Regions from separate parts of the Azospira sp. MPR-LB4 genome, predicted to be linked through region 1. Evidence: predicted binding sites of a transcription regulator. Region 1 holds the regulator's gene; the other holds the start of a gene.
The links. Region 1 encodes sigma-54, which starts transcription at its own class of promoters, with help from an activator protein. Its sites were predicted from a motif close to TGGCACGCTTNCTGCTNA; they were not measured.

Region 1 (15,577 bases):
GCCATTCTGTCAAAAAAAATGCCAGCCTTCAATCGGCTGGCATTTTTGCGGGAAGTCCGCCCCGGGCTTACTTGGCAGCCTGGCTGTCGGCTTCGCACTTCTTGATGAAGGAGGCCTTGGCAGCACCGGCCAGTTTCTTCTCCGCGGCCTTGGACTGGCACTCCGCATTGGCGGCGGGAGCGTCGGCGGTCTTGCCGGAGAGGCAGGTCTTCATGAAGCCCTTGCGCTCGTCGCCCTTGAGGCCTTTCTCGCCGGCCTCCTTGTTGCAGTTCTTCATGCGCTCCTGCTGGGGCGTCGGCGCTTTGGCCGCGTCAGCGGCGCCGGCAATGGGAGCCAGGCCGATACAGGCCAGGGAACACAGGGCAAGCAGCATCTTTTTCATGGTGTCTCCGTCAGTGGTCAGGCAGGGATCACCACTATGCGTTCGTCAAATATCGTCGTCAAGCAGCAGCTTCTGCTGCCGGGTGATGAATTCCTGCATGTTGTCGATGCCGCGCAGCTGCAGGATGCTGTTGCGCACCGCCGCCTCCAGCAGCACCGCCAGGTTGCGCCCGGCGGCCACCGGAATGACCACCTTGCGCACGGCCACGCCGAGGATCTCCTGGGTCTGGGCATCCAGGGGCAGGCGCGGCGCATCCACCCCGGCCACCGGCTTCTGCAGGTGCACGATCAGCTTGAGCTTCATTTTCCGCCGGGAGGCGGTCTCGCCGAAGATGGTGCGGATGTTTAGCAGGCCCAGGCCCCGCACTTCGAGGAAGTCCCGCAGCATGCCCGGGCAACGGCCCTCGATGGTGGCGGGGGCGATGCGAGCCAGTTCCACCACGTCGTCGGCGACCAGGCCGTGGCCCCGGGAAATCAGTTCCAGGGCCAGTTCAGACTTGCCGACGCCGGAATCGCCGGTGATGAGGACGCCCATGCCCAGCACGTCCATGAAGACGCCATGCACCGACACCGTGTCCGCCAGGCGGCGGGAGAGGTAGATGCGCAGCAGGTCGATCACGGCCGAGCAGGGTTTGGCGGTGGTGAACAGGGGAGTGCCGGTGCTCTCGCAGCCCTCCAGCACGGCCGGCAGCACTTCCAGGCCCTCGGCGACGATGACGGCAGGAGGCTGGGCGGCGAAGATTTCGTTCATCTGCGCCTTGAGGCGCTCAGGATTGACCCGGCTCAGCCACTGGTACTCGGCGGCGCCGATGACCTGCAGGCGTTCCGGGTGGATCAGGTTGAGGTGGCCGACCACGTCGGCGCCGTAGTTGCCCCGCTCCCGGATCTCGATGGAGCGTTCGGCACCCTGGGCCGCGACCCAGGTCAGGGACAGCTTGTCCTGGTGGTCCTCAAACAGCTGGCTGATGGAGATTTGCCGCATGGTTCCCCCAGTCGGTGAACAGGCGGTGGGCGTCGTCGGTGTTGTCGCAGGCGCCCAGGGCCTCGCGGAAGGCCCGGTCGGAGAAACGCTGGGCCAGCTCGGAAAGAATCTGCAGATGCTGCTCGGTGGCCTGTTCCGGCACCAGCAGCACGAACATCAGGCCGACGGGCTTGCCGTCGGGGGAATCGAAAGGCACCGGGGCGGACAGGCGCATGAAGGCGCCGGCGGCTTCCTTGAGCCCCTTGATGCGGCCGTGGGGAATGGCAACCCCCTGGCCCAGGCCGGTGGAACCGAGTTTTTCCCGGGCGAAGAGGCTGTCGAAAACCGTGGCCCGGGCGATGCCCAGGTTGTTCTCGAACAGCAGTCCGGCCTGCTCGAATGCCCGCTTCTTGCTGCTGGCTTCGAGGTCCAGCAGGATGTGGGCGGGAGGGAGGAGTTTGGCGATCAGATCCATGGGGCGGGAACCTTCCCCGAACAGCGGGATGGCGGCGGCAGGGCCGGTTGGAGACTGGGATTCAGGCAGGATACCTGGCGAAAAGTGGCGGGATCATAACGGAAAACGACCCCGCCGCCTATGCCTTTCGTCCCAGTCCCGGAGAGGGAATCAGATCACTCTTCGATGTGATTCTTGATGGTGTCGCGGTGGTGATCCTGGGCCTTCTGCTTGTACTTCTGCACCTGGCGGTCCAGCTTGTCGATCAGGGTGTCCACGGCGGCATACAGGTCGGCATCCTCGGCATCCACGTGGATGTCCTTGCCGGGCACGCGCACGGTGACTTCAGCCTTCTGCTTCAGCTTTTCCACGGTGAGGATGACGTTGACGTCGATGACGCTGTCGAAGTGACGCGTAACCCGCTCCAGCTTGGCAGTGACGTAGTCGCGGATCGCCGGGGTGACTTCCAGGTGATGTCCGGTGATGTGCAGGTTCATGGCTCGCTCCTTTTTTAGATGGACTTGCGTAGGTTGGCCGGCGAAATGTTGAGCGCTTCTCTGTATTTTGCAATGGTTCGACGCGCCACAACAATGCCTTGTTGGCCAAGAATTTCGGATATTTGACTGTCCGAAAGGGGTTTTCTGGGGTCTTCGGCCGCCACCAGCTGCTTGATCAGGGCCCGGATGGCGGTGGCCGAACAGGCGCCCCCCGTATCCGTGGCCACATGGCTGCCGAAGAAATACTTGAGTTCGAAAATGCCCCGGGGGGTGGCCATGTACTTCTGGGTGGTCACCCGGGAGACGGTGGATTCGTGCAGGCCCAGGGTTTCGGCGATTTCCCGCAGCACCAGGGGACGCATGGCCACCTCGCCGTGTTCGAAGAACTGGCGCTGGCGGTCCAGGATGGCCTGGGACACGCGCAGGATGGTGTCGAAACGCTGCTGCACGTTCTTGATCAGCCAGCGGGCCTCCTGCAGCTGGCCGGAGAGGCTGGAGCCGCGCTGCTTGGAGAGGATCTCGGCGTAGAGCCGGTTGATGCGTAGGCGCGGGTAGGCGTCCGGATTGATGCTGGCGGTCCACTGGTTGCGCACCTTCTTCACCACCACGTCCGGGGTGATGTAGCGGGCATCCAGGGGCGCGTACTGGGCGCCGGGCCGGGGGTTGAGGCTCTTCACCAGGTTGGTGACGGCGCGCAGGCGCTCGTCGTCGCAGCCCAGCAGCTTCTTCAGCTTGGTGAAGTCCCGGCCGGCCAGCAGTTCCAGATGATGGCGCACCAGCTTCAAGGCCTGGTCCCGCACCTCGTCGGCCGGCAGGGCTTCCAGCTGCAGGGCCAGGCATTCGCCCGGAGTACGGGCGCCGACACCGGTCGGGTCCAGGTGCTGCAGGTGGCGCAGGGCGATCTGCAGGTCGTCCAGGTCGATTTCCAGCTCTTCCGGCAGGGCTTCCTGCAGCTCCTCCAGGGGCTGGGTCAGGTAGCCGTCCTCGTCCAGCGCCTCGATGAGGAAGCTGACCAGCTGCCGGTCCCGCTCGGAGAGCTGCATCAGGCCCAGCTGCCAGTTGAGGTGGTCGCGCAGGGAGGTGTTGGCGGCCTGCACTTCCTGGAAGTCGGAATCCTCGTCTTCGTCGCGGGAGGCGGAAGGGTAGCTGCCTTCGGCAAACCAGTCCTCGCCTTCGCCCAGGCTGTCCCGGCTGTCGTCCCGGACTTCTTCGGGGCCATGACTGTCGGCGCCTTCACCGGATTCGCCGCTATCGCCTTCCCGCGGGCCTTCGGCAGCGGCCTCGGCCGTACTGCCGGCGTATTCGCCTTCGCTCCCGCTGTAGGAGGGCTCGTAGTTCTCGTCCTCCCGCTCCAGCAGGGGGTTTTCCAGCAGATACTTCTCCAACTCTTGCTCCAGCTCGAGCGTCGACAGTTGCAGCAGCCGGATGGACTGCTGCAGCTGTGGCGTCAGGGCCAGGTGCTGCGAGAGTTTGAGTTGGAGGGTTGGTTTCATGGACCCGGGGCCGAAGGGGCCGGCGGCAATGAGCGGGTTGAGGGAAAGACTCGGAGACTGGGCTCGTCAGAGACGGAAGCTCTCGCCCAGATATACTTTTCGGACGTCTTCATTATAAACGATCTCATCCGGGCGGCCAGACGCCAGCACCCGGCCCTCATTGATGATGTAGGCCCGGTCGCAGATGCCCAGGGTCTCACGCACGTTGTGGTCGGTGATGAGCACGCCGATGCTGCGGTCCTTGAGGAAACGGATGATCTTCTGGATTTCCAGCACGGCGATGGGGTCCACGCCGGCGAAGGGCTCATCCAGCAGGATGAAACGGGGAGAGGTGGCCAGGGCCCGGGCGATTTCCACCCGGCGGCGCTCGCCACCGGACAGGGCGGCGGCATTGGAAGCGCGGATGTGGCCGATGTGCAGCTCTTCCAGCAGTTCCTCCAGGCGCAGGTCGATCTCGTGCTTGGGCAGCTTCTGCAGTTCCAGCACGGCGCGGATGTTCTCCTCCACGTTGAGCTTGCGGAAGACGGAAGCCTCCTGGGGCAGGTAGGAAATGCCCAGATGGGCCCGCTTGTGGATGGGGAAGTGGGTCACTTCCTGATTCTGCAGCTGGATGGAGCCGCCGTCGGAGGGCACCAGGCCGACGATCATGTAGAAACAGGTGGTCTTGCCGGCACCGTTGGGGCCCAGCAGGCCCACCACCTCACCGCTGCCCACCTCGAAGGACACGTCATGCACCACGGTGCGGGACTTGTAGCGCTTTTTCAGGTTGTTGGCGGAAAGCTTGGCGATGAGGTCGGGGTTCTGCTCGGACATGGGCTATCGGATTCTATGAATGCGGGGGCGTAAAGGCATTGTGCCAGAGGTGTCGCCCGGGGGTTCTACCAGTCGCTGCCGGACTCGTCGTCCCAGCCGCCCTGCAGCACCTGGCGGACGGTGGCGGCGGCAAAGCCGCGGCTGAGGAGGAAGCGGGTCTGTTTGGCCCGCTCGGCCAGATCGGCGGGCAGGGCGGCGAATTTCTTCTGCCACACCTGGCGCGCCCGTTCCAGCTCGCTGCCGCCCTGGGCCAGGGCCGCGGCGACGGTTTCCTCGGCCACGCCCTTCTGCCGCAGTTCCTGGGCCAGCCGGGCATCGCCGTAGCGGCGGGCGCGGATGGCGACCCTTTCACTGGCATAGCGGGCATCGGAAAGCTGGCGGCGGGCCGCCAGGTCGTCCAGCAGGGCCTCCAGCTCAGCCTCGGATTCTGCGTGGGGCGCCAGCTTGCGGGCCAGTTCGGCCCGGCTGTACTCCCGCCGCGCCAGCAGCCCCAGGGCCCGCTGGCGCAGGCTCGGGGTCATTCCCCGGCAGCGGCCGCCGGGGCGGGGTTGGCCACGCCCAGGGCTTCCCGGATCTTGCCTTCGATTTCCTGGGCAATGGCCGGGTTGGCCTTGAGGAATTCCCGGGAGTTGTCCTTGCCCTGGCCGATTTTCTCGCCCTTGTAGGAATACCAGGCGCCGGACTTCTCGATCAGCTTGTTGGCCACCCCCAGTTCGATGATCTCGCCCTCGCGGGAGATGCCTTCGCCGTAGAGGATGTCGAACAGGGCTTCGCGGAAGGGCGGGGAGACCTTGTTCTTCACCACCTTGACGCGGGTTTCGTTGCCGATCACCTCGTCACCCTTCTTGATGCCGCCGATACGGCGGATATCCAGGCGCACGGAGGCGTAGAACTTGAGCGCGTTGCCGCCGGTGGTGGTTTCCGGGGAACCGAACATCACCCCGATCTTCATGCGGATCTGGTTGATGAAGATGACCAGGGTATTGGTCTTCTTGATGTTGGCGGTGAGCTTGCGCAGGGCCTGGCTCATCAGGCGGGCGTGCAGGCCCATCATGGAATCGCCCATCTCGCCTTCGATTTCGGCCTTGGGGGTGAGGGCGGCCACGGAGTCCACCACGATCACGTCCACACCGCCGGAACGCACCAGCATGTCGGCGATTTCCAGGGCCTGTTCGCCGTTGTCCGGCTGGGAGATGAGCAGCTCGCCGATGTTCACGCCCAGCTTCTGGGCGTACTGGGGATCGAGGGCGTGTTCCGCGTCGATGAAGGCGGCGGTGCCGCCCAGCTTCTGCATCTCGGCGACGACCTGCAGGGTCAGGGTGGTCTTGCCGGAGGATTCCGGACCGTAGATTTCCACCACCCGGCCCCGGGGCAGGCCGCCCACGCCGAGGGCCACGTCCAGGCCCAGGGAGCCGGTGGACACCACGTCCACGCCCTTGTCCACTTCGGTCTCGCCCATCTTCATGATGGCGCCCTTGCCGAACTGCTTTTCAATCTGCGCCAGTGCGGCGGTTAGTGCTTTGGCCTTGTTGTCGTCCATGACTGAATTCCCCAAAATCAAGCGGCTGATTATGGCACAAACCCTCCGGCCTACGCCAAGTTACCCGGACTACGTGTTATCCCCAGCATCAAAGGCCTTGGAACACCGCGGCAAAGCAGGGAAAATGGCGCAAATTATGCTAAAGCGATTATTGGCGCCCCCGGCCGCCGCTCCCCTCCCCGCTGCCCGCCTGCCCCTGCTCCCGGGGCTGCTGCTGGTGTTTGCCGCCTATCTGGCGGTGGCCCAGCTGACCATGGCCATCGGCACTGCCGGCCACGGCCTCTTCGTGCCCTTCTGGCCCCCCGCCGGCATTGCCCTGGCCGCCCTCGTCCTGGGCGGCGGACGGCTGTGGCCGGCAGTGCTGCTGGCCACCCTGGGCAGCGCCCTCATCAGCGGCTTTGCTCCCCTCACCGGCCTGCTCATGGGCGCCGGCAACGCCCTCGGCGCCTGGGCCGGCTACCGTCTGCTGCGGGGTCCCCTGCAGTTCGATCCGCGCCTGGGCCGCCCCCAGGACGTGCTGCACCTGTGTTTCAGCGCCCCCGTGCTGGGCGGCGCCATCAGCGCCAGCCTGGGCGTCGGTGCCCTGAGCCTGGGCGGCAGCCTGGAGCCGGCCCAGCTGCTGCCCGCCTGGCGCGGCTGGTGGGTGGGCGACCTGGCCGGCACCCAGCTGCTGGCCCCCCTGCTGCTGGCCTGGCTGCAGCCCCGGGAAGGCCTGGACCAGGGCCGCTGGCGCCATCTGGCGGTGGCGGCGGTGGTCGCCGCCGCCCTCAGCAGCCTGTGGTTCTTCTCCGAACGGGCCCCCGAATCCTTCGCCTACGCCGGCCTGCTGCTCCTGCTGACCCTGATCTGGATCGCCTTCAGCTGCGAATTGCGCCTGGTGACCCTGGCCCTGGCCACCACGGCCCTGACGGCCGCCGTCTTCGCTGCCCTGGGCACCGGCCCCTTCGCCAATATCGAGCCCCAGCTGGTGCAGGTGAAGCTGCAGGTGCTGATCGCCTCCCTCACCGCCGTGACCCTGGCCCTGGCCGCCGCCAACCGGCAGCGCCGCAGCGCCGAGGAGGACCGCAACCGGGCGGAGGAGCGCCTGGAACAGGTGCTGGACTCCCTCGACGACGTCATCTGGACCCTGGAGGCGGAGGAACGGCGTTTCTCCTTCGTCAGCGGCGCCACCCAGCGCCTCAGCGGTCATTCCGCCGCCGAGCTGTATGCGAACGCCATGCGCTGGGCCGACGATCTGCATCCGGCGGACCGGGAAACCACCCTGGCCGCTTTCGAACGGCAGTTCGCGGGGGAAGCCGCCGACCAGGAATTCCGCATCATCCGCGACGGCGAGGTACGCTGGCTGCGGGTCCGCAGCCATCCGGTGGTGGTGGCGGAGCGGGTGGTGCGCATCCACGGCATCACCCAGGACGTCACCTCCCTGCACCGGGCCATGGACCGCCTCGCCGCCAGCGAGGAGCGCCTGCGCCGGGCCCTGGGCGCCTCAGAGGTGGGGGTGTGGGACTGGGCGGTGGAGACAGGCAATCTGCAGTTCGTCCTGGCCGTGGCCGACGGCAACGGCTACCGTCTGGCCGAGCGCAGCGTCGGCCTAGCCGAATGGGAGGCCAGCCTGCACCCGGAGGACCGGGCCCGGGCCATGCAGGCCCTGCTGGATTGCCGCGACGGGCGCAGTCTCCGCTTCCGCTGCGAATACCGCACCCACACCCGGCACGGCCACTGGCGCTGGTTCCGCGGCGAAGGCCAGGTGGTGGGCAGCGCCGACGGCCAGGCCCGGCACCTGGCCGGCACCTTCCGCGACATCCACGAGCGCAAGCAGGTGGAGGCGGAACTGGAGAAGCTCTCCATGGCGGTGGAACAGAATCCCTCGGTGGTCTTCATCACCGACGCCCAGGGCCGCTTCGAATACTGCAACCAGGCCTTCTCGGAAGTCACCGGCTACGGCCTGGAGGACATCCTGGAACAGACGCCGCGGCTACTCAAGTCCGGGCTCAACGAGGTCGGCACCTATGCCGACCTGTGGCGCACCATCAACGCCGGCAAGACCTGGCGCGGACGCCTGCTCAACAGGCGGCGGGACGGCAGCATCTACGTCTGCCTGCAGGCCATCGCCCCCATCCGCGACGCCAACGGGCGCATCACCCACTTCGTCAGCATCAGCCAGGACCTCTCCGAACTGCAGGAATCGCCGGACCTGTGGCCGCCCCGGCGGCGCAGCTGAAGGGCGCCGGTCAACGCAAAAGGCCGCCCGCGGGCGGCCTTTTGACTGGCGGGGCGGCAGCGGCTCAGGCGGCGTCGCCCATCTGGGACTGCAGGTAGTTTTCCAGGCCCACCAGTTCGATCAGCTTCAGCTGCTGTTCCAGCCAGTGGGTGTGGTCCTCTTCCGTGTCGTCCAGCATCTTCAGCAGCATGTCCCGGGTCACGTAGTCCTTGTGGGCCTCGCAGCGGGCCATGGCGGCACGCAGTTCCTTGACCACGGAGATTTCTACGGCCAGGTCGCTCTTCAGCATCTCCGGCACGGTCTTGCCGATCTTCATGGACTTGGCCGGGGTCATGCCCGGAGTGCCTTCCAGGAACAGGATGCGCTTGATGAGCCAGTCGGCATGCTCGGTTTCGTCCTGCATCTCGTGCCAGATGCGCTCGTTGAGCTTCTTCAGGCCCCAGTTCTCGTACATGCGGGCGTGGATGAAGTACTGGTCCCGGGCCATCAGTTCGCCGGCCAGGAGTTCGTTCAACAGCTTGATGACTTCAGTGTTGCCTTTCATGGCGCGCTCCGCGGAAAAAGGGGGAATGGGCCGATGGTAATCCAGGCCCGGGGCTTAGGCCAGCACCGGCGCCTGCAGCCGCTGCCGCAGCACGTCCAGGGCATGGGCCACGGTCTGGGCCCGCACCGCCTCCCGGTCGCCGGCGAAATGGCGGGTTTCCAGCGCCACCCAGTCCTCGGGGCCGGCCCAGGCGAAGCACACCGTGCCCACCGGCTTGGCCGGGGTGCCGCCGGTGGGACCGGCGATACCGCTGACCGCCAGCGCCCACTGGGCGCGGCTTCTGGCAATGGCACCCTGGACCATGGCGCCTGCCGTGGCTTCCGACACAGCCCCTTCGCTACGCAAGGTCTGGCGCGGCACGCCGAGCATGTCCTGCTTGGCCTCGTTGCTGTAGGTGATGAAGCCCCGGTCGAACCAGTTGGAGCTGCCGGCGATGGCGGTGCAGCACTGGCCGATCCAGCCGCCGGTGCACGACTCGGCGGTGGCAAGGCGCTCGCCCCGCTGCAGCAGGGCTTCGCCGACGGCGGCGGCCAGGGCCTCCAGCTCGGCCTGGGCGGGTCCACCGCTCACAGCAGGCGCCCCAGGACGAAGTGCAGCACGGCCAGGGAGAGGATGGTGTAGAGGCCGGCAAAGACGTCGTCCATCATGACGCCGAAGCCGTTCTTCACCTGCTCGTCGAAATAGTTGGCCGGATAGGGCTTGAAGATGTCGTAGATGCGGAACAGCAGGAAGGCCGTGGTCTGCCACAGGGCCGTCTGCCACCAGAACTGGCCCACCGGGCAGAAGAACAGCACCAGCCAGAAGGGCACGATCTCGTCCCAGACGATGGAACCGTGGTCCACCACCCCCAGGTCCCGGCCGGTGCGGTGGCAGGCCAGCACGCCGCCGACGAAGCACACCAGGAGGAAGACGAGGAAGCCGATTTCGTCGAAATTGGGCCGGATCAGGGAATAGACGGCCCAGGAGAAAAGGGTGCCGGCCGTGCCCGGGGCGAAGCGGGAGAGGCCGCTGCCCAGGCCGCAGGCGACGAAGTGGGCCGGATGGGAGAAGAGGAAGCGCAGGTCAGGTCGCACGGAAGTGGTCATATCCCTTGAATTGATCCATGAATTCGGGAGGCAATGGCGCCCCGTCGCCATCATACAGGCTCACCCCGGCACCTTCGGCCGCGTAGCCGATACGCCACAGGGTCAGCTCCAGGTCGGCGGCCAGGGCCGCCAGGGCCATGCGTTTTTCCGCCGGTGCGGTGAAGGCCAGTTCGTAGTCGTCGCCGCCGGCCAGCTGGCAGCGCTGGGCCAGCAGCGGGTCCACGCCCCTGGGCAGCAGGGGCAGCTGGCCCACGTTGAGGCGCAGCTCCACCCCGGAGCGCTCGGCGATATGACCCACGTCAGCCAGCAGACCGTCGGAAATGTCGATGGCCGCCGTGGCCAGCTGCCGCTGCACCAGGGCCAGGCCCAGGGCAATGCGCGGCCGGGGCCGCTGCAGGGCGGTGAGGCAGCGCTGCACCAGGGCCTCGGGCAGTTCAATCTTGCCCTGCAGCTGGGCCAGGCCCAGGGCCGCCAGGCCGGGCTGGCCGGAAACCCACAGGTCGTCGCCGGCCTTGGCGCCGTCCCGGCGCAGGGCCTGGCCCGGTGCCACTTCGCCGAGGGCGGTGACGCACAGGTTGAGCGGGCCCCGGGTGGTATCGCCGCCCACCACGTCCACCTGGCTGGCCCTGGCCAGGGTGAAGAAGCCCTTGGCGAAGGCGGCCAGCCAGGCCTCGTCGGCTTCGGGCAGGCTGCCGGCCAGCAGCACCCAGCGGGGCTTGGCACCCATGGCGGCGAGGTCGGAAAGATTGACGGCCAGGGTCTTCCAGCCCAGGCCTTCGGGATCGGTGTCGGGCAGGAAGTGCACGCCGGCCACCAGCATGTCGGTGGTCACCGCCAGCTCCATGCCGGGGGAGGGCTGCAGCAGAGCGCAGTCGTCGCCGGGACCGAGCACGGCCCCCGGTGTCGGGCCGGCGAAGTGGCGGGCGATCAGTTCAAACTCGGAAGGCATGGGCGGTTTTGCTCGGGGGCGGACAGTCGGGGAAAACGGAGGCAAGAGAAAGGGCACAGGGATCACAGAGAAGTCTCCGTGGCCGCTGTGCCCCGCCGGGAATGCCGGATCAGCCGCGCTGCTGCCTGCGCTTGGCTTCGACCTCGGCCGCCCGCAGCTTGCCGGCCAGCTTGTCGAGGACGCCGTTCACGTACTTGTGGCCGTCGGTGCCGCCGTAACCCTTGGCCAGCTCGATGCACTCGTTGATGATGACCTTGTAGGGCGTTTCCGGATGATGGGTCAGCTCCAGGGCGCCCAGCAGCAGGATGCAGGCCTCGATGGGGGACATCTCGTCGAAGCCCCGGTCGAGGAAGGGCGTCAGTTCGGCCACCAGGGCTTCCCGCTGGGCCAGGGCGCCGCGCACCAGGCCGACGAAGAATTCCCGGTCGGCCTTGTCGAAGCCGGAGACGTCGGCCATATGGGCCTCGATCGCGGCCTCGTCCTGACCGCCGATGCGCCACTGGTACAGGCCCTGCAGGGCGAATTCCCGGGAACGGCGGCGGGGGGATTTGGCGGCGGCGGGCTTGCCGGCGGGTTTCTTGGCTTCGGTCATGGTGTTGCCTTCACTTCAGGTTGGCCGGGCGGCCCCGGTGGGGCGCTCCCGGCGGATAAATTACTTGCCGACGGCTTTGAGCAGATTGGCCATTTCCACGGCGGCCTGGGCGCAGTCGGCACCCTTGACCTGCATGCGGACCAGGGCCTGGTCGTCGTTTTCGGTGGTGAGGATGCCGTTGGCGATGGGCACCCCGGTCTTCAGCTGCACTTCCAGGACGCCGCGGCAGGAATCGTTGGAGACCACCTCGAAGTGGTAGGTCTCGCCGCGGATCACCGCCCCCAGGGCCACCAGGGCGTCGTACTTGCCGGTCTGGGCCATGGTCTGCAGCACCAGGGGAATCTCCAGGGCGCCGGGCACGGTGGCGATGGTGATGTCGCCGGCGGCCACGCCCAGGCGCTGCAGCTCGGCGGTGCAGGCGGAGAGCAGGCCTTCGCAGACGTCCAGGGTGAAGCGGGCCATGACGATGCCGACCTTGAGGCCGGCGCCGTTGAGGTTGATGTCGTGTTCGGGGATGTTGTCGTAGCGGGCCATGGTCTCAGGGCTTTTCAATGTCGGTGACGAAACCGGTGACTTCGAGGCCGAAGCCGGTCATGGAAGGCATGCGGCGCGGGCTGGAGAGCAGCTTCATCTTGCGCACGCCCAGCTGGCGCAGGATCTGGGCGCCGATGCCGTAGATGCGCGGGTCCCACTTCTTCGGCGCCGGGGCGGCGGCCTTTTCGGGGCACAGGGCGGCGCGCAGGTCGCTACCGCTCTGGGGCCGGTGCAGCAGCACGATGACGCCGCTGCCGTGCTTGGCCAGGGCCTGCTGGGCCTGGTCGATGGAGACGGTATGCACGCCGCCGGCAGGGTCGAGGAAGTCGAGCACGGAGACGGGCTCATGGACCCGCACCAGGGTTTCCTGATCGGCCTTGATCTCGCCCTTGACCAGGGCCAGGTGCACCTCGTCGGCCACCCGGTCGTGGAAGGCGTGCAGCTGGAACTCGCCGTGGGGGGTCTGCACGGTCTTGACGCGCAGGGGCTCCACCAGGGTTTCGTGTTCGCTGCGGTAGTGGATCAGGTCGGCGATGGTGCCGATCTTGAGGCCGTGCAGTTTGGCGAATTCGATCAGGTCCGGCAGGCGGGCCATGGTGCCGTCTTCCTTGAGGATCTCGCAGATGACGGAGGACGGCTCCAGGCCGGCCAGGGCGCCCAGGTCGCAGCCGGCCTCGGTGTGGCCGGCGCGCACCAGCACGCCGCCGGGCTTGGCGGTGATGGGGAAGATGTGGCCGGGCTGGACGATGTCGTCGGGACCGGCGTTCTTGGCCACGGCGGCCTGCACGGTGCGGGCCCGGTCGTGGGCCGAAATGCCGGTGGTGACGCCCTCGGCGGCCTCGATGGAGACGGTGAAGGCGGTGCCGTAGGGGGTCTTGTTGTCCCGGGCCATCTGGGTCAGGCCCAGCTGGCGGGAGCGTTCCTCGGTGATGGTGAGGCAGACCAGGCCACGGCAGTGGGTGACCATGAAGTTGATGGCTTCGGGGGTAATGAAGTCGGAGGCGATGATGACGTCGCCTTCGTTTTCCCGGTCCTCCTCGTCCACCAGGATGACCATCTTGCCGGCGCGGATGTCGGCGATGATGTCCTGGATCGGGGAGATGGCACTGGCAGTAGCGGCATTCATGGCGTTCAGGCTTCCGGATTGAGCATGCGCTCGACGTAGCGGGCGATGAGGTCCACTTCCAGGTTCACCTTGGCGCCCACGTGCAGGCGGTTCAGGGTGGTGACTTCCAGGGTGTGGGCGATGAGGTTGATGCTGAAGGTGCTGCCGCTGACCGTGTTGGTGGTGAGGCTGACGCCGTCCACGGTCATGGAGCCCTTGCGCGCGATGTACTTGGCCAGCTCGGCCGGCGCTTCGATCTGCAGCAGGCGGTTGGCTTCCTTGCCTTCGCCGATGAGGTCGAAGCGGGTCACGGTGCCGACCCCGTCCACATGGCCGGAGACCAGGTGGCCGCCGAGGCGGTCCGCCAGGCAGAGGGCCTTCTCCAGGTTCACCGGGCCGGGCTCGGCCAGGCCCACGGTACAGGAGAGGGTCTCGGGGGAGACGTCCACGCAGTAGTGGCTGGGGGTCTTTTCCACCACGGTGAGGCAGACGCCGTTGTGGGCGATGGAATCGCCCAGGGCCACGTCCGTCATGTCCAGGCCGCCGGGCTCCACGGTCAGCCGGAAGCCGGCCTCACGGGCGGTCAGATGGGTGATGCGACCGACGGCCGCGACGATACCGGAAAACATGGATTTATCTCGGAATTTTGGGGTTGGGGAAGGGGATTTTATCACGCCGCACCGGGGGGCTCCGGATGGGGACCGCCCCGGGGCGGGACGGCGGCCACGGCCGCCGGCAAGTGGAACCTAGTCCTGTTCCAGCCAGGGCAGCAGGTGGCCCATGCGGGCCGCCTTGGTTTCCAGATAGTCCTGGTTGCGCGGGCCGCGGCCGGCCACATGGGGCACCCGCTCGGTCACATTGACACCCCGGGCGGTGAGGGCCGACACCTTGGCCGGATTGTTGGTCATCAGGCGCACCGCCGGCACCCCCAGGGTGTTGAGCATGGCGGCGGCGACGCCGTAGTCCCGGGCGTCGTCGGGCAGGCCCAGGGCCCGGTTGGCGTCCACCGTGTCCAGGCCCTGGTCCTGCAGGGCGTAGGCCCGCAGCTTGTCCAGCAGGCCGATGCCCCGGCCTTCCTGGCGCAGGTACAGCAGCACGCCCCGGCCCTCCTTGGCGATGGCCGCCAGGGCCGCCTCCAGTTGGGGACCGCAGTCGCAACGCAGGGAAAAGAGGCCGTCGCCGGTGAGGCATTCGGAATGGAGGCGGGTCAGGGCCGGCACGCCGTCGCCCACCTGGCCCAGGGTCAGGGCCAGATGCTCCTTGCCGGAAGCGGTTTCCTGGAAGCCGTGCAGGCGGAAGACGGCCCAGGGCGTGGGCAGTTCGCAGCTGGCCACCAGGGCCACGGCCGGCAGGGAAGGGGTGGAAGTCATGTTGTTATAAGTTGAATTTTATTGAGCTGTTCTCTGGGCAGGCCCACCGCGGCGGTAGGCAACTCCCCATGGGGTCATGCCATATTAGGCCAGACGGGGCCGGGCCAAAAGCGAAAAATATCGGGCGAAAAGATCAACCCGGTTCACCAATCAGGCGCCCGGGGCCACCCGCTGCAGGACCTGGAGGAACGGGGTGGCCTCCTGGAAACCCACCACCCGCAGGCCGGCGATTTCCTGGCCGGCGGCATCGAAGAAGATGATGCCGGGCGGACCGAACAGCTTGAAGCGCTGCAGCAGGGCCTTGTCGTCCTCGCTGTTGGCGGTGACGTCGGCCTGCAGCAGGGTGAAGCCGGCCAGCTTGGCCCGGACCTTGGGGTCGGCGAAGGTGAAGCGCTCCATTTCCTTGCAGGAGACGCACCAGTCCGCATAGAAATCCAGCATCACCGGCTTGCCCGCCGCCTTGACCCGGGCTTCCAGGTCGGCCACGGATTTTACCCGGACGAAGGGCAGGGCGGGAGCCTCGGCCCCGCCGCCCGCCGCCGCATTGGCCGCCACCACGCCCTTGAGGGGCTGCAGGGGGTCCCGGGAGCCGGCCGCCAGGCCCACCACCAGGGCGGCGCCGGCCAGCAGCATGACGATGCCGATGCCCTTCCAGAAGCGCTGCCAGCCCTTGGCCGTGGCCGGCAGGGGGTCCAGGGCGTGCATGAAGACGGCCGGCACGATCAGCAGCAGGGCCCAGCCGGCCATCACCAGGGCCGCCGGCAGCACCGGCGACACCAGCCACAGGGCGGTGCCGAGGAGGATGACGCCGAAGGCCTTCTTCACCGCTTCCATCCAGGGTCCGGACCGGGGCAGCAGGGTGGTGGCGGAGAGGCCCACCAGCAGCAGGGGCACGCCCATGCCCAGGGCCATGGCGAAAAGGGCGGCGCCGCCCAGCACCGCATCGCCGCTCTGGCCGATGTAGAGCAGGGCCCCGGCCAGGGGGGCGGCGACGCAGGGGCCGACGATCACCGCCGACAGGGCCCCCATGGCGAACACCGC
Region 2 (15,577 bases), 850 kb from region 1:
ATAATCTTGAGATTTAATTCAAAAACTGGGCGTTGACAGACGGCGGTGAGCCGTTAAAATGCCGTTCCCCTTACCTTTTGCCTACGGGTGAAGCCATGCAGAGAACCATGCTCAAGTCCAAGCTCCACCGGGTGACCACCACCCACTCGGAGCTGCATTACGAAGGCTCCTGTGCCATCGACCAGGACCTGCTGGACGCGGCCAATATCAAGGAATACGAACAGATCGACATCTGGAACGTGAACAATGGCGAGCGCTTCACCACCTACGCCATCCTGGCTGAACGCGGCTCCGGCGTCATTTCCGTCAACGGCTCCGCCGCCCGCAAGGCTGCGCCCGGCGACATCCTGATCATCGCCACCTTCGCCACCTACACCGAAGTGGAACTGGCCAAGCACGAACCCCAGCTGATCTACGTCGATTCCCAGAATCGCATTGCCCGCATCGGCAACAAGATTCCGGCCCAGGCCGCCTGAGACACCGGATTTTTACCCGGCCCTTCGGGTAAAAGAAGGTAAAAAAGCCGCGAGCAATCGCGGCTTTTTCTTTTGGGGCTGGCCCTGAGCTGCATCGGCCAAGACACGGCAGAAGCGGGCGGCGCAAACCAAGAAGGGACGGGCCTCTTCAGGCAGGCCTGCCCGACAGGCCCATGGCGCCTGCCTGTGCGGGCATCCCCTTGATAGGGCCCTACTCGGCGGCAGCCTTCTTCGCCGGCCGCTTGGCCGGGGCGCGCCGGGTCTTGGGCTTGGCGGCGGCTTCGGCGGCAGCAGCAGGCGCAGCCTCCGCCTGGGGCGCAGCCTTGGCGGCGGCCTTGGGTTCGGACTTGGCCTTGGCCGGCGTCTTCTTGGCGGCTTCGATCTCCTGGGCGGCGGCCGTCTTGCGGGCCCGGGTACGGGCGCCGCTGCGGGCACCGGAAGACTCGCCGCGGCCGGAAGGCTTCCTGGCCGCGGCCGGGCTGGCGGCGACCGCTTCGACTGCCGCCGGGGCGGCCACAGCGGGCGCTGCCACGGCTTCCACCACGACCGGAGCGGGGGCCGCTGCCGGGGCGGGTGCCTCGGCTGCCGCCTCCTGGACCCGGGGACCATCCTTCACGCCGTTTTCCTTGGCGCCGTCGCGGCCGCGGCCGCGCCGACGGTTGCCGCCGCGCCCTTCCCGGACCGGCGCTTCCGCCGTCTCGGCAGCCGGCGCCTGCGCCTCGGCAGAGCTTTCTTCCGGCTGCGTCACTTCCCGCACCGACACATTGCCCGGACGGGCTACGTAGGCGCCGGACTTCTCGTCCCGGCCGAAGGCCAGCAGGCCCCGGTTCTGGGCCTCCTCCAGCAGATTGCCGAAGGCGCGGAAGCCGTAGTAGGACTCGTTGAAGCCCGGATTGCGGCGCTTGATCGCCTCCTTCAGCACCGAGGCCCACAGCTTCTCGGTGTCGCTGCGCTCGGCCATGAGGTCCTCGAAGGTGGCCATGGCCAACTCGATGCCCTTGGTGCGGCGGGCGTCCTGATCGTCCTTGCGCTTCTTCTCGTCTTCCGGCGAACGGCGGGGCGCCGCCTCCTTGGCCGGGTCCTTGCGGTTGGCGGCGGCCCGCTTGGCTTCACGGTCCCGCACCAGATCGTCGTAGAAAATGAATTCGTCGCAGTTGGCGATGAGCAGGTCCGAGGTGGACTGCTTCACACCGACGCCGATGACGTGCTTGGCGTTTTCCCGCAGCTTGGAGACCAGGGGCGAGAAGTCGGAATCGCCGGAGATGATGACGAAGGTGTCCACGTGGGACTTGGTGTAGCAGAGGTCCAGGGCGTCCACCACCAGGCGGATGTCGGCGGAGTTTTTGCCGGACTGGCGCACGTGGGGGATTTCGATCAGTTCGAAATTGGCCTCGTGCATGGTGGCCTTGAAGGTCTTGTAGCGCTCCCAGTCGCAGTAGGCCTTCTTGACCACGATGGAGCCTTTGACCAGCAGGCGCTCCAGCACCGGCTTGATGTCGAATTTTTCGTATTGGGCGTCGCGCACGCCCAGGGCGATGTTCTCGAAATCGCAGAACAGGGCCATGCTGACGGTATCGGCAGGAGCTGCCATGGGTGTTTCTCCGTAAGGAATTGGATCAAGTATAAGGCCGGGGACCGCTCAGGCGGCGCGCAGGGCCTCGACGATGTTCATGCGGGCGGCCCGGAAGGCAGGCAGGAAGCCGCCCAGCAGGCCCATGAGCAGGGCAAAGAGCAGGCTCTTGACGACGATGCCCGCATCGAGGGAAAAGGTGAAGGCCAGTTCGGCGAAGGACTGCCAGTTCATGGTGGAAATGGTGAACAGCTGCATGGTGGAAGCCAACAGCAGCCCCACCAGCCCACCCAGCAGCGCCAGGCCCAGGGATTCGGCGAGGAAGGCCAGCAGGATGGCCCGGCGGTTGAAGCCCAGGGCCCGCAGGGTGCCGATCTCGCCGGTGCGGTTGGCTACCGCAGCATACATGGTGATCATGGCACCGATGATGGCGCCGATGGAAAAAATCACCGACAGGGTGATGCCCAGGATGCTGATGAACTTGGACAGGGCCTCCGACTGGTCGGCGTAGAACTGGGCTTCCCGCTTGGCTTCCAGGGTCAGGCGCGGGTCGTCCTCGATGGCCGCCTTGACCGCGGCGAAGGCGCCCGGGTCGTTGAGGCGGAAGATCAGGGAAGAGAACACCGGCCGGCGGAAGGCCTGCATCAGCTGCTCCGCATCGCCCCACACCTCCGAATCGAAGCCGCTGCCGCCCGCATCGAAGACCCCCACCACCACCCAGTCCCGGGCGCCGAAGCGCATGGTTTCGCCCAGGCCGGCGCCGTTGAAGCGGCTGGCGATGGCCTGGCCAGTGACGATCTCGTTGGAGCCGGGGCGGAACGGCCGCCCCGCCACCAGCCGCACCTGGGGCCGCAGCTGCAGGCCCACCGGCGACAGGCCGCGGATAATGACGTTGGAAGGTTTGGCCGCCGCCCCCTCGGCCACCCGCTTGTTGAGGGAGATCAGCACCACCGTCTCCTTCGACAGCATGCGCAGGCCGCCGGCCCCCAGGGCCACCTGGGGCAGGCTCTCGACGATGGCCGCCGGCCCCCGCTCGATGCCGCTCTGCACCTCGGTGCCGGAGGCCCGGCGGGTCACCACCACGTTGTCCGGGCTGCCCGTATCCACCAGGGTCTTCTTCAGCCCCGCATCCAGCATCAGCACCGTGGCGAAGACGAACACCACCAGGGCCATGCCGCCGGCGGTGAGGGCCGTGGTCAGCTTGCGTGCCGCCAGGTTGCGCAGGGAATAGGAAAGGGGAATGGCCATGATCAAGCGACGCTGCGCAGCCCTTCGACGATCGGAATACGGGCCGCCCGCCGGCTGGGGAACCAGGCGGCGATGAGGCCCACCCCCAAGGCACAGGCAGCCTGCAGCAGCACCGTGGTGCCGGAGACGAAGAAAATGGGGAACAGGGTGCCCATGGCCTGGGCGAAGGCGGCCGCCGCAGGAAAGGTCAGGGCGATGCCGAGGCCGCCGCCGATGGCGGCGATGGCCACCGACTCGCCGAAGATCAGCCCCTGCACGAAGCCGGGGCCGAAGCCCAGGGCTTTCAGGGTGGCATATTCACTGGTGCGCTCCCGCACCGTCATGGCCATGGTGTTGGCCATCACCGCCAGGATGATGGCGATGACCACGTAGGAAACGATGCGGATGGCGACGACGATGGCCTCGGTCATGGAGACGAAGGAAAGCTGGAAGGCCTTCTCCGTCTCCGTCAGGGTTTCCGCCGCGCTGTTGCGGAACTCGGCATCGATGAGGCGCGACAGCTCCGCCGCCCGCCCCGGGTCGTCGATGGTCACCACATAGACCCCCACCTGGTTCTGCCGCCGCGGATAGCGCACCTTGGCCACCTCATTCAGGTAGTCCCAGTGAAAGAGCATCTGGGCCACGTCCGTCTTGGCGTCCCGCCCGGTGTAGATGCCGCGGATGACGAACTCCCAGGTGCCGGGAAAGATGGTGCCCTTCAACTGCACCACATCCCCCACCTTGAAGCCGTACTGGGCCGCCAGCTTGCGCCCGACGACGGCCCCCTTGCGGTCCCGGGCGAAGGCGGTGCGCTCGTCGTCGCTGAGCAGGTACTCCGGGTACAGCTCCAGATAGTTGGGGTCCACCGCGAACTGGGGAAAGAAGTTCTTCGGCTCCTTGTAGATGCCGCCGAACCAGTTGGCCGTGGTGATGGCCTTGACCCCGTCGATCTGCCGGATCTTCTGCTTGTAGGTCAGAGGCAGGGGGAAAACCAGGGAAATGGAATTGCGCGTCACCAGCCGGGCGTTGGACGCCCCTTCCGCCCCGGCGTACCAGGCATCCACCACCGTGGACAACAGCCCGAAAGACAACACCGCCACCATCAACCCCACCAGGGTCAGCAAGGTGCGCAGCTTGTGCCGGAAGGCGTTGCGGAGGACGAGATTGAGGAGGATGAAGAGCACAGGGAACTCCGGGAGATGTTGCATTATAGGCGGAGCGGAGTTCCAGGCAGGTTATGGGAAGGGCTCGATGCATGGAGGCATGCAACTGGATCGTCATTCACCAACAACCACCGCTTACATGCTCTTAGAATATGGGCAACTATTTGAGCAACCTAGTCATCCCACACAACATATGCGAAAGCTACAAATTCGATTCTGGCTGATTGTCCTAGCGTGGTTCTTATATGGGCAGATGATTGCCGGTGGGCTCTCTGCAGGCTATCTCAACAATATTGGGGTTTATGCTTGGGAGGCTTTTGGGCAATACATTCCCTCGATAGCACGACTACATGAGTCTTATGAAATATTGCCAAGACTTCATTCTTCGCTAATGTTGATGTCCATGCCTTTCTTATTCATCGCGCTTCTTCTCACCGATGTTGAAGGCTCTGTTGAAGGCGTTCGAAAGAAGGGCACAGAGGTGCCCGCAACCATCTTCATAATTCTCATGGGCAGTATGGTCTTCGTTGCAGGTTTCGGTGCTCGACGCTTCAACGGCAGCTTTTTCACCTTCTCAATTGGTGCATCTTTCCTGACTGCAGTCTCAGCATATTGCTTCCGTGCTGCTTACTGCATCGTGTTTCAGTCACCGCACAGACCAAGCCATCAAGAATCACCAGGGCGACCAGGGCAATAGGGATCTCCTATGAGAAAAGCTCTTCTCGAATACCTCGGGGCACTAAGCGCCATCGGTGGCATAACGCTATTGCTGTTTTCCTTTGTCCGACGCAAGGATATTCGGGACTTTCTGTGGTCATTTCTACTGCATGGAAAAATCTCACAGGATTGGGATGCTGCTGTGCTCCTGGCGCTCGGGGGATGCTTAACCGCCTTTGCTGTCTATTCGGGAGTATTGGGACCCCACCGTGATGGCAGAAAAAGTTGAATCGCCATCACCAGAAGCCATCAACCCAAAACCAGAGATCACGTCCCGCAAAACGTCTGAAACGTCCGCATGAATTCCCGGGGTGCCGGTTCGGCTAGGTCGGCGTAGCGGGGCTGTTCCCGGTAGGGCTCGGCCAGGGCGCCGAGCAAATGGTGGAAGGGTGCGAGATCGCCCTGCTCGGCGGCATCGAGGGCTGCTTCCACCTGGTGGTTGCGGGGAATGAGCCAGGGGTTGTGCCGGGCCATGGCGGCGGCCCGGGCGGCCCCGGCCACGCGGGCGTTGTCCCCCTCCCCGTCGGCGGCGGTGCACTGCCGGCGCCAGCGTTGCAGCCAGGCGGCGAGGGCGGCGCCATCGGCGAACAGCGTTCTTAGCCGCTCCTCCCGGCCTTCGGCCGCTTCTCCCAGATAACGCCAGGCCAGGGTGAAATCCACGGACTGGGCCTGCAGCAGGGCCAGCCAGTCGCCGCCCAGGGCCTCGGCCTCAGCCCCGCCATCGGGCAGGCCCAGCTTGGCTTTCAAAGCGGCCAGCCAATGCTCTTGGTAGCGGGCGGGGAAGGCTTCGATGATGGCCGTGGCCCGCGCCACGGCCCGTTCCATATCGGCATCGATGAGGGGCAACAGAGTCTCGGCGAAGCGGGCCAGGTTCCAGGCGGCGATCTCCGGCTGCCGGCCGTAGGCATAGCGACCCTGGCGGTCGATGGAGCTGAACACGGCCCCCGGGTCGTAGGCCTCCATGAAGGCGCAGGGGCCGTAGTCGATGGTTTCGCCGGCGAGACTCATGTTGTCCGTGTTCATGACGCCGTGGATGAAGCCCACCGCCATCCACCGGGCCACCAGGGCGGCCTGGCGCTCGGCCACGGCCCGCAGCAATTCCAGATACCCATTCTCCGCCCCGACCAGTTCCGGGTAATGGCGGGCGATGGTGTAGTCGGCCAGTTGCCGCACCTGGGCCGGGCCGGCGTGGGCGGCGAAGAACTGGAAGGTGCCGACCCGCAGATGGCTGTCCGCCACCCGGGTGAGGACGGCGCCGGGCAGGGGACGCTGCCGCCGCACCGGCTCGCCGGTGGCCACCACGGCCAAGGCCCGGGTGCTGGGAATGCCCAGGGCGTGCATGGCTTCGCCGGTCAGCACCTCCCGCAGCATGGGGCCCACGGCGGCCTTGCCGTCGCCGCTGCGGGAGAAGGGGGTTCGACCCGAGCCCTTGAAGGCGATGTCGCGGCGCCGGCCCTGGCCGTCGATCACCTCCCCCAGCAAAAGGGCCCGGCCATCGCCCAGCTGGGGCGAGAACTGGCCGAACTGGTGGCCGGCGTAGGCCTGGGCGATGGGGCTGGCGCCCTCCGGCAGGGCGTTGCCGGAGAACAGGGCGGCCAGCTGATCCGGCGTGGCCTCCGCCAGGGGCAGGCCCAGTTCCCGGGCCAGGCCGGGGTTGAAGTGCAGCAGCCGGGGGGCCGGAACGGTGGCAGGCTGCCAGGGCACGGCGAAGCCGGGCAGGTCCCGGGCGTAGCTGTTATCGAAGGGGAAGGTGAAGGCGGGGGCGGTAGGGGCGGACATGCCTGAGTAGAACGGTGCCCGGCGGGAAAGTTCGCCCGGCCGCACCATAAAAAAAGGGGCGCAGCCCGCACCGGCCGCGCCCCTGCCAAGGGAGGAGACGTTTTAGAAGAAGCCCAACGCCTTGGGGCTGTAGCTCACCAGCAGGTTCTTGGTCTGCTGGTAGTGGTCCAGCATCATCTTGTGGGTCTCGCGGCCAATGCCCGATTCCTTGTAGCCGCCGAAGGTGGCGTGGGCCGGGTAGGCGTGGTAGCAGTTGGTCCACACCCGGCCGGCCTTGATGCCGCGGCCCATGCGGTAGGCGGTGTTGCCATCCCGGCTCCACACCCCGGCGCCAAGGCCGTAGGGGGTGTCGTTGGCGATTTCCAGGGCTTCGGCTTCGGTCTTGAAGGTGGTCACGGCCAGCACCGGGCCGAAGATTTCCTCCTGGAAGATGCGCATCTTGTTGTGGCCCTTGAACAGGGTCGGCTGGATGTAATAGCCCTCGGCCAGTTCGCCGCCGAGGCGGGCCCGATCGCCGCCCACCAGGCATTGGGCGCCCTCTTCCTTGCCGATGGCCAGGTAGGACATGATCTTGTCCATCTGCATCTGGGAGGCCTGAGCGCCCATCATGGAGTCGGTGTCCAGGGGACTGCCCTGCTTGATGGCCTTGACCCGGGCCAGCACCCGTTCCATGAAGTGGTCGTAGATGGATTCGTGGATCAGGGCCCGGCTGGGGCAGGTGCACACTTCGCCCTGGTTGAAGGCGAACAGCACCAGGCCTTCGATGGCCTTGTCGAAGAAGTCGTCGTCGGCGGCGGCCACGTCGGCGAAGAAGATGTTGGGGGACTTGCCGCCCAGTTCCAGGGTGGCGGGAATGAGGCTGTTGGCGGCAGCCTGGGCGATGACCCGGCCGGTGGCGGTGGAGCCGGTGAAGGCGATCTTGGCGATGCGCTTGCTGGAAGCCAGGGCCATGCCGGCGTCGCGGCCGTAGCCATTGACGATGTTGAGCACACCGGGGGGCAGCAGGTCGGCGATCAGCTCGGCCAGCACCAGGATGCTGATGGGGGTGGATTCGGCGGGCTTCAAGACCACGCAGTTACCGGCGCCCAGGGCCGGGGCCAGCTTCCAGGCGGCCATCAGGATAGGGAAGTTCCACGGGATGATCTGGCCCACCACGCCCAGGGGTTCGTGGAAGTGGTAGGCGATGGTGTTTTCGTCGATCTCGCTGATGGAGCCTTCCTGGGAGCGCAGACAGCCGGCGAAGTAGCGGAAGTGGTCGGCGGCCAGGGGAATGTCGGCGTTGAGGGTTTCGCGGATGGCCTTGCCGTTGTCCACCGTCTCCACGTAAGCCAGCATTTCCAGGTTGGCCTCGATGCGGTCGGCGATCTTCAGCAGGATGTTGGAGCGTTCGGTGGCGGAGGTCTTGCCCCACTTGTCGGCGGCGGCGTGGGCGGCGTCCAGGGCCAGCTCGATGTCCTCGGCGCCGGATTGGGCGGCCTGGGTGTAGGGCTTGCCGGTGATGGGGGTGATGACGTCGAAGTACTGGCCCTTGACCGGGGCCACCCACTTGCCGCCGATGAAGTTGTCGTAGCGGGCCTTGTACTGGTGTTTGGCGCCGGCGCTGCCGGGGGTCGCGTAAAGCATGGTGTCTCCTTCCGTTTTTATGGGGATAGAACAAGGCTCCAGAAAGGGAGCCCGGCTTCTCCTTATCAAGGGCCGTGCCAGCGCCGCCACCCAATCCCAAGCCATTGATTCCTAAGGCACCACCCCCTGCCGCCGGCGGCGACCGCCGCCCCGTGGCACGTCCCGTCCCGGCACAGCTGTACCAAAATGACACACCCGGCCGGACACTTCCGGGGAAAGCATTGCACCGGGGAAACAGAGGGCTATACTCGCCGGACCACACCATCCGACCCGTCAGAGGCCGGAGCGAAGGAGACATTGATGAACCATCCGCACCCGCGGGCTGGCGCTCCCTTGCTGCGCCAGGCCCGACGCCTGTTTCTCGAGCAGGGCGAGCTTCCCCCCGGCCTGGTGGACGAGCGCCTGCTGCGCTCCTGGCACCGCAGCCGCGGCGCCGGCCTGGAGCCGGTGGGCCGCAACCCGGAAACGCCGCGCCTCTCCGAACAGCACCTGCGCCAGGCCCTGGAGCGCCACCAGGAATTCGTCGCCCACGCCGAGCCGGTCATGGAATACCTCTACGCCCAGGTCCAGGCCTCCCACAGCATGGTGGTGCTGGCCGACAACCGGGGCCTGCTGGTGCATGCCCTGGGGGACCCGGACTTCCTCGGCAAGGCCGAGCGGGTGGCCCTGGCCCCCGGCGCCTCCTGGCACGAACAGCACCGGGGCACCAACGCCATCGGCACCGCCCTGGCCGAAGGCGCCGCGGTGGAAATCCACGGCGCCGAGCACTTCCTCGAACGCAACACCTTCCTCACCTGCGCCGCCGCCCCCATCCTTGATCCGTCCGGCAAGCTCCTCGGCGCCCTGGACATTTCCGGCGACCACCGCAGCCACCACCCCCACACCCAGGGCCTGGTGCGCACCGCCGCCCAAATGATCGAAAACCGGCTGCTGCTCTCCCGCCACCGCCGCCACATCCGCCTGCACCTGCATCCCCGGGCCGAAGGCATCGGCACCGTGGCCGAAGGGGTGCTGGCCCTCTCGGAAGACGGCTGGATCGTCGGCGCCAACCGGGCCGCCCTGGCCATGCTCGGCCTGCAGCCGGCGGACCTGGGGGCGACGCCCCTGGAGCGGGTGCTGGACAGCCGCAGCGAGGACCTGCTCGACTGGGGCCGGCGCCAGGGCCAGCAGGCCCTGCTGGTGAACACCCGGCGCGGCGGCAGGCTGTTCCTGCAGATCCACGCCGGCAAGGCGCCCATCCCCGTCGGCACTGCCGCGGCGAGCACCCCGCCCCAGGACGCCCTGGCCGCGCTGGATACAGGCGATGCCCGGCTGAAAGCGGCCCTGGACAAGGCCCGCAAGGTGGCAGGCAAACCCATTCCCCTCCTGCTCCACGGCGAATCCGGGGTCGGCAAGGAACTGCTGGCCCAGGCCATCCACCGCAGCAGCCCCCGCCGGGAAGGCCCCTTCGTCGCCGTGAACTGCGCCGCCCTGCCGGAAAACCTGATCGAGGCCGAACTCTTCGGCTACGCCCCCGGCGCCTTCAGCGGCGCCCGCAAGGAAGGCAGCCCCGGCCGCCTGCGCGAAGCCCACGGCGGCACCCTGTTCCTGGACGAGATCGGCGACATGCCCCTCAACCTGCAGAGCCGCCTGCTGCGGGTGCTGCAGGAACGCCAGGTGACGCCCCTGGGCAGCGGCAAGCCGGTGGCGGTGGATTTCGCCCTGGTCTGCGCCACCCACCGGCCCCTGCGCCAGGAGGTGGAAGCGGGCCGCTTCCGCGCCGACCTGTATTACCGCCTCAACGGCCTCACCCTGACCCTGCCGGCCCTGCGCGAGCGCAGCGACTTCTCCGCCCTGGTGGCGCGGCTGCTGGCGGAAATGGCCCCCGGGCGGAGCCTGGCCCTGGCTCCGGCGGTGGCCAGGGCCTTCGCCGACTACGCCTGGCCGGGCAACCTGCGCCAGCTGGCCAACGCCCTGCGCACCGCCACCGCCCTGCTCGAGGCAGACGAGGAATGCATCGACTGGCCCCACCTGCCGGACGACCTGGCGGAGGAACTGCAGCAGCGCCCCCTCGCCGCCGACGCCGCCGCGACGATGGCGGAGCCGGCGCCGGACCGGCTGCAGGAAGTCTCCCGCCTGGCCATCCAGCGGGCCGTGGCCGCGGCCCGGGGCAATCTGTCGGAAGCGGCCCGGCGCCTGGGCATCAGCCGCAATACCCTGTACCGCAAGCTGAAGGCCGGCGCCGCGGGGGAAGTTTCGTAGACGCCCAGGACGGCCGGCCTGACACCCAATAAGGACGGGCCTGTGCGGCATGGCATGCCGGACAGGCCCGTTTTCATTGGCTCCCGGGGCAGGCCCCGGTGCGGGGATCAGCGCGGACGGATTTCCTGGCGGGCGGAGAGTTCGCCCTTTTCCAGATGCATGATGGCGTGGGCCGATTCCGCCGCCCGCTGGTCGTGGGTGACCATGACGATGGTTTTGCCCAGCTCGTCGTTGAGGCGCTGCAGGAGGTGCAGGATGTCGCCGGCCGACTCCCGGTCCAGGTCGCCGGTGGGTTCGTCGGCCACGATCAGGGTGGGGTCGGTGATGAGGGCCCGGGCGATGGCCACCCGCTGCTGCTGGCCGCCGGAAAGCTCGTTGGGTGTGTGGTCCATGCGGTCCGCCAGGCCCACCATGGAAAGGGCCAGTTCGGCCCGCTCCCGCCGCTCGGCCTTGCCGAGGTTTTTCAGCAACAGGGGCAGTTCCACGTTTTCCAGGGCGGTCAGCACCGGCATCAGGTTGTAGAACTGGAAGATGAAGCCCACGTTTTCCGCCCGCCAGGCCGCCAGCTCGGCCTCTTCCAGGGCGGCGATGTCCTGGCCGGCGACGCTGAGGGTGCCGGAGTCGGGCCGGTCGATGCCGGCGATGAGGTTGAGCAGGGTGCTCTTGCCGGAACCGGACGGCCCCATCAGGGCCAGGAACTCGCCGGCGGCGATGTTGAAGCTGATGCGCTCCAGCACCGGCACCACCTGCTGGCCCCGGCGGTAGCTCTTGGAAAGGTTGTCGAGGACGATCAGGGGCGCCGCGGGGGTGCCGCTGCCAGTGTCACCTGTCCCGGCACCCAGTCCGGCTTGATGGCCGACAGCGTTCAGCACGCTGCCCGCGGCGGCGCTTCCGTCCACCGCGCCGCTCACTTGCTCACCACCTTGACCCGGTCCCCGTCCCCCAGGCGCTCGCCGGGACGGGCCACCACCTTGGCTCCCGGCTGCAACGCCGGGTTAGCGCTCACTTCCAGCAGATCGTTGATCTGGCGGCCAACCGTCACCGCCACCCGCTTCGCCTTGCCATCCTCGATAAGGAACAGGGACTTGCCGTCGGCCGCCAGGGCATCCTTGTGCACCGCCACCAGGGGCTGGCGCTCGCCGTCGCCCATGGGCTTTTCCAGGAAGGCCACCTTGGCGCTCATTTCCGGCAGGATGCGCTCATCCCGGTCCACGAAGCGCACCTTGGTCATGACCGTGGCCTTGGAGCGGTCCACCGTCGGCACCAGGCGGCTCACCTCGCCGCGGAAGCGCAACTCGGGAAAGGCGTCGAGCTGGATTTCGCAGGGCTGGCCCACCTTGATCCTGGCCAGGTTGGATTCGGCCACGTCGGCTTCCACCTCCAGGCTGTCCATGTCGGCCATGGTCACCACCGCGCCCTTGCTTTCCAGGGCCGAGGAGAAGGGGGTGATGACGTCGCCGATGTTGGCGGTCTTGGTCAGCACCACGCCGTCAAAGGGGGCGCGGATGAGGGTCTGCTCCACCCCCACCTGGGCCGCCCGCAGATTGGCCTGGGCCACCGCCACGGCGGCGGCGGCCTTGTCGAAGCGGGCCTGGGCCGTATCCAGGGAGGAGCCGGAGACGAACTTCTTCTGGGCCAGGTCCTTGGCCCGCTCCAGGGCGGCCCGGGCATCCTTCAGTTCGGCCTGGGCCGACAGCACGCCGGCGCCGGCCTGGTCGGCCTGGGCCTGCACGTCCTTGTTCTCCAGCCGGGCCAGCACCTCGCCGGCCTTGACCCGGCTGCCTTCCAGCACCCCCAGCCATTCCAGGCGGCCGGTGGCCTTGGAGGCGACGGAGGCCTTGCGGCTGGCCACCACGTAGCCGGCCGCATTGAGCAGGGTGACGCCCTGGTAGGGATAGGCGGTGGTGACGGAGACCGTCTCCACCTCGGTCTCGCGCCGGGAGAGGGAGGCCAGCAGCAGGCCGCCCAGCACGAGGACAGCGGCGCCGATGAGCCAGGTGCGGCGGCGGGAGCGGGGCGCGGCCGGGGCGGCAGGCCCCCGTTTGAGGCTGAGGCGGGAGAGATCGGGCTTGGACATGGCAGTGGGGGGAGTCGGGATTCCGGGCTGTCGGCAGAGGCGCAATGATGGGCCGATTATAGCCGTCCCCGGCCCGTCCCCTGCCGGGAATGGGGACCGCCGCCGTATCGGGCGCCGGCAGCGGCTAATCCCCATAAATGACGGGGACTTCCCGGGCTTGTCAGCGTGGGCCTCTAATGCGACCATGGAGCCCATTTTTCCATTCGAGGAGTGCCGTTCGTGACCACCAGCAATCTGAACATCGACGCCTTGCTGTCCTATGTGCCCATGTTCAATGGCCTGGCCCCGGACGAAATTGCCCGCATTGCCCGCGGTACCCGGGAAATCCACGCGGCCCGCGGCGACATCCTGTTCCACAAGGGCGATCCCTGCCAGGGCCTGCACCTGGTGGTCTACGGCCAGGTCAAGCTGGCCTTCACCTCTGCCCAGGGCGGCGAGAAGGTGGTGGAAATCCTCGGCCAGGGCCAGACCTTCGGCGAAGCCCTGATGTTCATGGACAAGCCCTACATCGTCTACGCCCAGGCCCTCACCGACTCCCAGCTGCTGCACATCTCCAAGGCCGTGCTGTTCGAGGAACTGGAACGGGACCCCAAGCTGGGCCGCAAGATGATCGCCGGCCTCTCCATGCGCCTGCACCAGATCATCACCGACGTGGAATCCTATTCCCTGCACTCCGGCCGCCAGCGCATCATCGGCTACCTGCTGCGGGACCTGCCGGACGAGGAACACCTGCCCAAGGAAACCACGGTGAACCTGCCCACCAACAAGGGCATCATCGCCTCCCGCCTCAACCTGACCCAGGAACACTTCTCCCGCATCCTGCACGAACTCTCCGAGCGGGGCCTGATCAAGGTGGAAGGCCGCAAGATCCACATCCCCGACGTGGAAAAGCTGCGCACCTTCGACCTCTAGGCATTCCGGGGCCGCCGGCGCGGCGCCCGCAGTCCGCGAAAAAGCCCCTCTGCCGGGGCTTTTTTGTTGCTGCCAACAGGCCCGGCGGGAAAGCCGCCGCTGTCATATTGGGATAAATCGCCGGGTGTAGAATCCCCGCTATGGCCCTCGAAACCGAACTCAAGCTGCGCCTGCCCCCCGGCGGCGCCGCCCGCCTCCTGCGGCATCCGCTCCTGGCCGGCAGCGCCCCCCAGCGCCAGCGGCTGCTCAACACCTATTACGACACCCCCGACCTGGAACTGCTCGGCCAGCGCATGGCCCTGCGCCACCGGCGCAAGGGCTGGGACTGGCTGCTGACGGTGAAGACCGCCAACCCGGCCAGCGGCGGCCTGGCCCGGCGCAACGAGTGGGAAGCCAAGGTGGCACCCGGCCAGTTCGATTTTTCCCACGTGGACGATGGGGACCTGCGGCGCTGGCTGGAAAAGCGCACGCCCCGCCTGGAAGCCGCCTTCACCACCGACTTCACCCGCCTCGCCTGGATCGTCGAACCGGCACCCGGCACCCGCATCGAGATCGCCCTGGACCGGGGCACCATCCAGAGCAAGGGTCAGCGGGAGCCCCTGGGGGAACTGGAACTGGAGCTCCTGGCCGGCCCCGAGACCGCCCTCTTCGCCCTGGCCCGGGAACTGTCCACCGCCCTTGGCGAACGCCAGGCCCTGCACCCGGTGGCGGCGAGCAAGGCGGAGCGGGGCTACGCCCTGTTCACCGGCCGCCGCAGCCCGCCCCAGAAAGCCCGCCCGGCCCCCCTGGAAACGAACCTGACGCCCCTGGCCGCCTGCCGCAGCGCCGCCCTGGACTGCCTGCAGCACCTGCAGGCCAACGAGGCCGGCGCCCAGCGCGGCGACAGCCCGGAATACGTGCACCAGGTGCGGGTCGCCATCCGCCGCCTGCGTTCCCTGCTCAAGCTGTTCGCCCCGGTGCTGCCGGAAGCCTTCCGGCAACGCTGGACCGGCCCCTGGCGCGACCTGGGCCGGGGCCTGGGAGAAGCCCGCAACTGGGACGTGTTCCTCAGCGAAACCCTGCCTCCCCTGAACGCCGCATTCCCCGGCGCTGCCGAGCTGACCCGCCTGGAACGGCACGCCAACAGCCGCTCCCAGGCCGCCCACCTCGCGGTGCGCCGCCTGCTGGGCTCGCCGGCCTACTCCCGCCTGCTGCTGGAATTCAGTGCCGACCTCTTCGCCCTCGGGGAAGAGCCGGCCGGCCAGCGCCCCCTGGCCGATTTCGCCGCCCGGCGCCTCGACCGCCGCGCCCGCCAGGCCAGCCGTCTGGCCCGCAACCTGGCGGAGCTGGACCACGCCGGCCGCCACCGCCTGCGCATCGCCTTCAAGAAGCTGCGTTACGCCATCGAGTTCCTCGCTCCCGCCGGCGGCAACGGCGCCCCCTACGCCCAATCCCTGGCCCGCCTGCAGGAACACCTGGGGCGCCTCAACGACCTGGCCACCGCCCGGGAGCTGCTGGCTCCCACCCTGCCGGCCCGGCCCGGCCTGGTCATGGGCTGGCTCGGCGGCCGCAGCGACCTGCTGCTGGAAGAACTGCCGGCTTTCCTCGAGGATTTCCTGGCCCAGACGGCGCCCTGGGAAAAATCCCCCGGCAAGCGCAACAAGACTGCAAAGCGGAGCGGCTAGGATGGCGCCTTTGTCCCCGGAGACCGCCATGGACCTGATCCTCTGGCGCCACGCCGAAGCCGAGGTCGGCAGCGACGACCTGGCCCGCCGCCTCACCGTCCGCGGCGCCAAGCAGGCCCGGCAGATGG

Region 2: the regulator sigma-54 is predicted to act here: its motif matches at 8,618-8,635, upstream of adh (aldehyde dehydrogenase).

Annotation. Positions count from the first base shown of each region.
Region 1 covers NZ_CM179521.1:2,192,817-2,208,393, forward strand. Annotated here, with positions in the region: gene AC3QLZ_RS10380 (PsiF family protein) at 68-382, opposite strand; gene hprK (HPr(Ser) kinase/phosphatase) at 428-1,363, opposite strand; gene ptsN (PTS IIA-like nitrogen regulatory protein PtsN) at 1,332-1,817, opposite strand; gene hpf (ribosome hibernation-promoting factor, HPF/YfiA family) at 1,973-2,293, opposite strand; gene AC3QLZ_RS10400 (RNA polymerase factor sigma-54) at 2,308-3,786, opposite strand; gene lptB (LPS export ABC transporter ATP-binding protein) at 3,853-4,599, opposite strand; gene recX (recombination regulator RecX) at 4,665-5,120, opposite strand; gene recA (recombinase RecA) at 5,117-6,139, opposite strand; gene AC3QLZ_RS10420 (PAS domain S-box protein) at 6,276-8,357, shown strand; gene bfr (bacterioferritin) at 8,422-8,901, opposite strand; gene AC3QLZ_RS10430 (CinA family protein) at 8,956-9,471, opposite strand; gene AC3QLZ_RS10435 (phosphatidylglycerophosphatase A family protein) at 9,468-9,974, opposite strand; gene thiL (thiamine-phosphate kinase) at 9,964-10,935, opposite strand; gene nusB (transcription antitermination factor NusB) at 11,045-11,527, opposite strand; gene ribH (6,7-dimethyl-8-ribityllumazine synthase) at 11,588-12,061, opposite strand; gene ribBA (bifunctional 3,4-dihydroxy-2-butanone-4-phosphate synthase/GTP cyclohydrolase II) at 12,066-13,187, opposite strand; gene AC3QLZ_RS10460 (riboflavin synthase) at 13,193-13,795, opposite strand; gene ribA (GTP cyclohydrolase II) at 13,913-14,536, opposite strand; gene AC3QLZ_RS10470 (protein-disulfide reductase DsbD) at 14,687-15,577, opposite strand, start outside.
Region 2 covers NZ_CM179521.1:3,038,860-3,054,436, reverse strand. Annotated here, with positions in the region: gene panC (pantoate--beta-alanine ligase) at 1-17, shown strand, start outside; gene panD (aspartate 1-decarboxylase) at 108-476, shown strand; gene AC3QLZ_RS14380 (NYN domain-containing protein) at 688-2,067, opposite strand; gene AC3QLZ_RS14375 (ABC transporter permease) at 2,116-3,294, opposite strand; gene AC3QLZ_RS14370 (ABC transporter permease) at 3,297-4,457, opposite strand; gene AC3QLZ_RS14365 (hypothetical protein) at 4,537-5,133, shown strand; gene AC3QLZ_RS14360 (protein adenylyltransferase SelO) at 5,421-6,932, opposite strand; gene adh (aldehyde dehydrogenase) at 7,035-8,555, opposite strand; gene AC3QLZ_RS14350 (sigma-54-dependent Fis family transcriptional regulator) at 8,856-10,796, shown strand; gene AC3QLZ_RS14345 (ABC transporter ATP-binding protein) at 10,904-11,668, opposite strand; gene AC3QLZ_RS14340 (efflux RND transporter periplasmic adaptor subunit) at 11,704-12,873, opposite strand; gene AC3QLZ_RS14335 (Crp/Fnr family transcriptional regulator) at 13,093-13,785, shown strand; gene AC3QLZ_RS14330 (CYTH and CHAD domain-containing protein) at 13,926-15,449, shown strand; gene sixA (phosphohistidine phosphatase SixA) at 15,478-15,577, shown strand, end outside.